DNA from 2 places in the Caulobacter sp. FV2ps19 genome. Region 1 is predicted to be linked to the other one. Evidence: riboswitches for the same ligand, from Rfam matches in the RefSeq annotation. Region 1 holds a riboswitch; the other holds the start of a gene.
What was found. Region 1 has a riboswitch for ZMP and ZTP ahead of purH (bifunctional phosphoribosylaminoimidazolecarboxamide formyltransferase/IMP cyclohydrolase). Riboswitches for the same ligand answer to the same signal wherever they lie in the genome.

Region 1 (3,403 bases):
GAGGTATTGCCCCACCATCGGGCCATGCTTGAAACCGTGCCCGCCGCCGCCGCTGGCGAGCCAGACATTGTCGTAGTCGGGGTGGCGGTCGAGGATGAAGTGGCTGTTGCGGGTATTGTCCACCTGGCAGGCCCGGGTCTCCAGGATCGGGGCGTCGCGCATGTCGGGGAAGCGATGGCCGATATAGTCGCGGCCCTTTTTCAATAGATAGTCGGTGGGCAGGCGCTCGGCGGTGTCGGGGTCCTGCGTCACGCGCCCCCCGGCCTCGGGGGAATATTTCAGGCCCCGCTCCAGACTGCCAAAGCCGTAGCCGCCCTGCACATGGTCATGCCAGGCGGGCTGGTTGGGCCACGAGAACCGGGCGTCGCCGGCCGGCGGTCCCCAGTAGAAATATTCGCTGCGATAGACCCCCACCTTGGTAGCCACCAACTTGGGAAACAGCTTGGGCGCCCAGGGTCCGGTGGCGAAGACGAACTGTCCCGCCGCCAGCGACGAGCCGTCGCCCAGGGTCAGGGCGTTCAGCCGCCGGCCGGTGGCGGGACCGGGGATGGCGCGGGCCATGCGAAACTGACCGCCCTTTTTCTGGAACACCTCGGAGACCACCAGCATGGCCTCGCGGGCCTTGATCACCGCCGCGCTGGCCGCCGTCTCGACAAAGGCGAATTCGACATCGTCAAAGGCCATCTGCGGATAACGCGCCCGCAGCTGATCGCGGCTCAGAATCTCGTAGGGCAGTTTGAGATCGTCGAAGATCCTGCGCTGGGCCAGCATGCCCGGCAGCCAGCGGTCGGCCAGCTCGATGCGGTCATTGGGATAGAGCAGGGTGCGACCAAACTCGGCTTCCTTCAGCCGCCACAGCTTCAGGGCCTGCGCGGCCCAGGCCGAATAGAAGCCCTGGTCGCCATAGCCCGAGCGGATCGAGCGGGTCTCGCCGCCCGACGAGGCGCGCGGACTGGCCGGGCCGTATTCGTCCAGCGACACGACCGACAGGCCCCGCTCGCGCAGGGTCAGGGCCGTCCAGCCGCCGAAGGCCCCCGCCCCGACCACCGCCACATCGGGCGCGCCCCTGATCACGGCGGCCCCGGACGGCGCGGCGGACGCAACCAACGCGCCGCCGGCCGAGAGGTTGAGAAAGTTGCGCCTGTCGATCATCGTCGTGCCCCGCGTGCTGAGGCGATCAAAGCCGCTCCGCACGTCGGACGGGGATGAAATTTGGATCACGGGGGACGACGGCGGACGATTGCGCGGTCATTGGGCGCCCAACCCTGGGATCCGCGCGAACGGCAGCGCCTGCTGGCCTGGAGACGCGACTAGGACGCGTCGCTGAGCGAGGCGCGGGCGCGGCGCCGGGCGAAGGCTGTGGCGGCCTCGGCGGCGGCGATCACGCCCCCAGTGACCTGGTCCAGCGTATCGGTCTCGATGAACTGGAGACCCGCTTCCCGGTCAGACTGCCAGACCGCCTGGGTCAGGTGGATCAGGCCGGTGCGCATATCGACAAGATACAGATCGCCCTGCGGCAGGGCTTCATTGGGCAGGCGGACCCGCGCGCCGCCGGCCGCGATGTCCACAAGCCCGCACTTGGCCGCAAAGCCGCCGCTGACCAGATACACCTTGCGGCGCGCCGGCTCTCGCGCATGTCTGCGCTGTTCAATATGCGAGGCGTTATCTTCCACGCGGCGGAGCTTAGACCCTTACGGTTAACAGGGAGGTTCTTTCTGGCCCAAAAAACGCGCTGCGAGACGCCGCATTGACTCCCCGGCCCCCGGCCGTATTTTCCGCCCCGTTCGGGTGACTGGCGCTGGAGGTGGGCAACCACCGGGGAGCCCCTACGCATATCGCCGCGCGCCTGGGCTCCCTCGTTTCACCAGACCCGGAGTCCCGCCTTGCCCGCCGCCCCCGACTATCCTTCAGCCCCCGATCTCGTCATGCCCAAGCGGGCCCTGCTGTCGGTCTCCGACAAGACCGGCCTGGTCGAGGCGGCCAGGGTGCTGCACGAGGCAGGCGTGGAGCTGGTCTCGACCGGCGGCACCAAGGCGGCGATCGCGGCGGCCGGCCTGCCGGTCAAGGACGTCTCGGACCTGACGGGCTTCCCCGAAATGATGGACGGCCGGGTCAAGACCCTGCACCCCATCGTCCACGGCGGGCTGCTGGGGGTGCGCGACGCGCCGGAGCACGCCAAGGCCATGGCCGACCACGGCATCGGCGGCATCGATATCCTGTATGTGAACCTCTATCCGTTCGAGGCCACCGTGGCCAAAGGCGGCGACTATGCCGAATGCGTCGAGAACATCGACATCGGCGGCCCGGCCATGATCCGCTCGGCGGCCAAGAACCACGGCTATGTGGCGGTCTGCACCGATCCGTCGGACGTCGCCGAAGTGCTGGAAGCCCTGAAGACCGGCGGCACCACCCTGGCGCTTCGCCAGGTCCTGGCGGCCCGCGCCTATGCCCGCACGGCGGCCTATGACGCAGCGATCAGCGCCTGGTTCGCGGCCCAGCTGGGTCAGGACTTCCCGGCCCGCAAGGCGATCGCCGGCGAACTGCGCCAGGTGATGCGCTATGGCGAGAACCCGCACCAGAAGGCGGCCTTCTACGCCTTCCCCAATCCCCGCGTCGGGGTGGCCACCGCCACCCAGCTGCAGGGCAAGGAACTGAGCTACAACAACATCAACGACACCGACGCGGCCTTCGAGCTGATCGCAGAGTTCGACCCGGCGGCCGGCCCGGCCGTGGCGATCATCAAGCACGCCAATCCGTGCGGCGTGGCCGTGGGCGGCAGCCAGCGCGAGGCCTATGAGCGGGCCCTGGCCTGCGACCCCACCTCGGCCTTCGGCGGCATCGTGGCGGTCAATTCGCGCCTGACCAAAGAGGCGGCCCTGGCGATGGTCGAGATCTTCACCGAGGTGGTGATCGCCCCCGAAGCCGACGCCGACGCCATCGCCGTGTTCGCCGCCAAGAAGAACCTGCGCTTGCTGGTCACCGGCGGGCTGCCTGATGCGCTGTCGACCGGCGACACGTTCAAGAGCGTGGCCGGCGGCTTCTTGGTGCAGTCTCGCGATGACGCCCGCATCCAGGCCTCGGACCTGAAGATCGTCACCCAGCGCCAGCCGACCGACGACGAAGTGCGCGACATGCTGTTCGCCTTCACCATCGGCAAGCACGTCAAGTCCAACGCCATCGTCTACGCCCGCGACGGCCAGACCCTGGGCGTCGGCGCCGGCCAGATGAACCGTAAGGACTCGGCCCGGATCGCGGCCCTGCGCGCCTCTGATTTTGGTCTGGACCTGCAGGGCTGCGCCTGCGCTTCGGAAGCCTTCTTCCCGTTCGCAGATGGTTTGATTCAAGCTGCGGAGGCTGGCGCGACGGCGATCATCCAGCCGGGCGGCTCGATGCGCGACGGCGA
Region 2 (3,403 bases), 330 kb from region 1:
GGCCCGGCGGGGTCTGGCTGAGCGTGGACACCCCTCGAGGACCGTCCCGTGTCGAGGCCAGGCCCGGACCGCCGGGAACTCCCTTCGCCGACGCCCGTACGGAACGCACCAGGCGCGGGCTGAAATCGCCCGCGCGGTCCGGAGGGGTCGCTGTCCCTTCCGCCCGCCGGGGGCCTAGCTACCGGAGCGGATTAACACCCCGCCAATCCCGGCGATGCTCCTGAACAACGATCACGCGGAGCGCTCCGGCCCCGGCCGAAACGGTACTCCAACTCTACTCATCCGGGCCTGGCCCGGACGCTCCGCCGCCTCCCCAATCTCGCCGGTGAAAATCGGCGAGGCTGCGAACCCGTGTCTTTATGGCAGGCTCAGAACGCCCCCTCCGACACGCTGCGTATCCGCAGCGCGCCACCTCCCCCGTTTCACGGGTGAGGAGAAACAGGATTTTCCTCCCCTGCGCAGCGGGGCCGATAGGCGACGTGACGGAGGGGGCGCTGGGCCCGTCCTACCGCTTGGGCGCCACTCGGATGGTCACCCGGTCGGGCGTCCCGTTGCCGCCCCGGCAGGCGGCAGGCTTGAACTTCAGGTCCAGGCACACCCAGACCTCGGTCAGGCGGTTGTCCTTGTTGACCCGGACATTGAGGCCTTCGCGGGTCAGGCGGCGATTGCGGCTCAGGAAGGCGTCGCGGACCTGGCCGGCGGTCATCACGTCGCCGGGGCCGGGGGTGAGGTCGGGGACGTTGAGGCCGGCGCGCACGGCGCGGGCTTTCCTGAAATAGGCCTCGGGCGTCGCCCAGTCGCAGGTGCCGTGGGCCTGCCACTCGTGCTGCAGCAGCCAGGGCGAGGGGGTCATGCACAGATTGGCCCGCACGGTCTTTTCCGGGATCGGCGGGCTGGGCTTGCAATAGCGCGGATGGACCTTGTCAGGGCCGTTGGGCCACAGGCCGTGGACGGTGAAGCCGAAGCTGTTGGTGTCGCACTGGATGGTCTTGTCGGATTCATGGATGCCCGAGCGGCAGGCCTCGGGCGACCAGAACAGGGCCAGAAGATAGGCGGCGATCGGCACGTCGGGGTGGATCTGGTCGGCGGGCGGGATCTCGGCCGGGGCCAGGGTGACCGTTGGGGGGATGGCGCAGGCCGGCGGACTGGCCGCCTGGGCTGCGCCGGTGACGGCGAGGGCGGCGGCGAGGCCGGACAGGACACGCATGAAAGAGGACGTCATGGCTAACCCTACAGCCGCTTATCCCCGCGACAGCGGGGACCCAAGCCGAGCCCGTCCTTACGCGCCAAGTCCACACTGGCCAACCCCGCTTGGGTCCCGGCTTGCGCCGGGATGAGCGGGTGAGGGAGGGTCTAGCGCCGCGCCTCGGTCGCCATGCGGATCGCCAGGCCGCCCAGCACCGTGGCCATCAGCCAGCGCTGGACGATGGCGAAGCTGGGCCGGGTGGCCAGGAAGGCGGCGATCGAGCCGGCGCCCAGGCAGATCAGGCCGTTGATGGTCAGGCTGATGACGATCTGGCTGCCGCCCAGCGCCAGGGACTGACCCAGCACCGCGCCGCGATGCGGGTCGATGAACTGCGGCAGCAGGGACAGGTACAGCATCGCCGCCTTGGGATTGAGCAGGTTGGTCAGCAGGCCCATGGCCATCAGCTTGGCCGGCGGATCCTGGGGCAGCTGGCGCACCTCGAACGGCGAGGCGGCGCCGGGTTTGATCGCCGACCAGGCCAGCCACAGCAGATACAGGGCCCCGCCGAACCGCAGCACGTCATAGGCGATGGGGGCGGCCATCAGCAGGGCGGTGATGCCCAGGGCCGCGCACAGCAGATAGACGATGAAGCCCGCCGCCGTGCCGACCAGCGACACGATCCCGGCCAGCGGCCCCTGGCAGATCGAGCGGCTGACCAGATACAGCATGTTGGGCCCCGGGGTCAGGGCCATGCCCAGACAGATGAGGCTGAAGGCAGTCCAGGTCTTGGCGTCAGGCATGGGCGCGGCTCCGCATCGAGAGGTGAGGCGCCCAGGCGAACGGCTGGCTGTGGCCCGCGCTTCCCGAGGGTGCTCCCTCTGATCGCCAGTCGCACGGACAGCCTGGAGGCTACACGGGAGGCTCCGGCCCGTCGAGTGCGGGGGACGGTCTTCACGGCCGACGCCGCGGGCCCCCTCCTGACCTGCTTCGCAGGTCGTCCTCCCCCAGAGGGGGAAGATGAGGTCGGCGCGTTTCATCTTCCCCCTCTGGGGGAAGACGACCGCGAAGCGGTCCGTAGGGGGCAAGGGCTGCGATGTCCGATCATTCTCGCCATTATTGAGAATGATTATCATTGCGTCCTGATTACGGTCCCGATAAGAACGCCTCGCAATATCAGAAGGGGCGCGAAGTCGCCGCCCCACTGGGGATCAGGATCAGTTATGCGTCATCACAACTCCACCGGCGTCGTCAGCCGCCCGCGTCGCGCCTTGAGCGCCGCCGCCGTCGCCGGTCTGGCCGGTCTCACTCTCGGCGCGGGTCTGGCCCAGGCCGCGCCCGAAGCCGACGCCGCCATGGCGACGGCCGCCAGCGTCCCGGCCGACAGCACCGAGGTGTCGGGCGTGGATGTGACCGGCCAGCGCAAGGTGCGTCCGCAGTCTGGCAAGTTCACCAAGCCGCTGCTCGACACGCCCAAGTCGGTCAACATCATCACCTCGGACGCCCTGAACCAGCAGGCGATCAGCAGCCTGGCCGACGCCTTCCGCACCGTGCCGGGCATCACCCTGGAATCCGGCGAGGGCGGCGCGCCGTCCGGCGACCGTCCGCGCATCCGCGGTATGGACTCGACCTCGGACATCTTCGTCGACGGCATCCGCGACGCCGGCGGCCAGTCGCGCGAGGTCTTCGATCTGGAGCAGATCGAGATCATCAAGGGTCCGGCCTCGGCCTATACCGGCCGCGGCTCGACCGGCGGCAGCGTCAATCTGGTGTCCAAGGTGGCGCGGACCGGCGACTTCAAGACCGCTTCGCTGACCGTGGGCGACAACCAGACGCGTCGGGTGACCCTGGACGTCAACGAGCAGGTCTCCGACACGATCGCCGTGCGCCTGAACGGCCTTTATCACGAGAACGAGGTCAATGGCCGCGACGCCGTCAACGGCGATCGCTGGGGCGTGGCCGGATCGGTCGCCATCGGCCTGACCGGCCCCAGCCGCCTGACGCTGGACTATTATCACCTCGAGACCAGCGAGCTGCCGGACTACGGCATTCCCTATAGCCGCACCACCGTGAACGGCGTGGCGTACGGGACGCCGCTGACCGGCCATGACGACGCCTTCTACGGCCTGACCAACCGCGACTTCCGCGACACCAGCGCCGATATCTCGACCCTGCGCTTCCAGCAGGATCTGGGCGGGACGTGGAAGTTCTCGACCGCCG

Region 2: another riboswitch for ZMP and ZTP. It lies ahead of ACW18B_RS03845 (LysE family translocator); the one in region 1 lies ahead of purH (bifunctional phosphoribosylaminoimidazolecarboxamide formyltransferase/IMP cyclohydrolase).

What each region holds. Positions count from the first base shown of each region.
Region 1 covers NZ_CM178729.1:470,740-474,142, forward strand. Annotated here, with positions in the region: gene ACW18B_RS02235 (NAD(P)/FAD-dependent oxidoreductase) at 1-1,152, opposite strand, end outside; gene ACW18B_RS02240 (PilZ domain-containing protein) at 1,311-1,673, opposite strand; ZMP/ZTP riboswitch at 1,779-1,859, shown strand; gene purH (bifunctional phosphoribosylaminoimidazolecarboxamide formyltransferase/IMP cyclohydrolase) at 1,884-3,403, shown strand, end outside.
Region 2 covers NZ_CM178729.1:804,828-808,230, forward strand. Annotated here, with positions in the region: gene ACW18B_RS03840 (ribonuclease T2) at 506-1,222, opposite strand; gene ACW18B_RS03845 (LysE family translocator) at 1,354-1,986, opposite strand; ZMP/ZTP riboswitch at 2,009-2,089, opposite strand; gene ACW18B_RS03850 (TonB-dependent receptor) at 2,407-3,403, shown strand, end outside.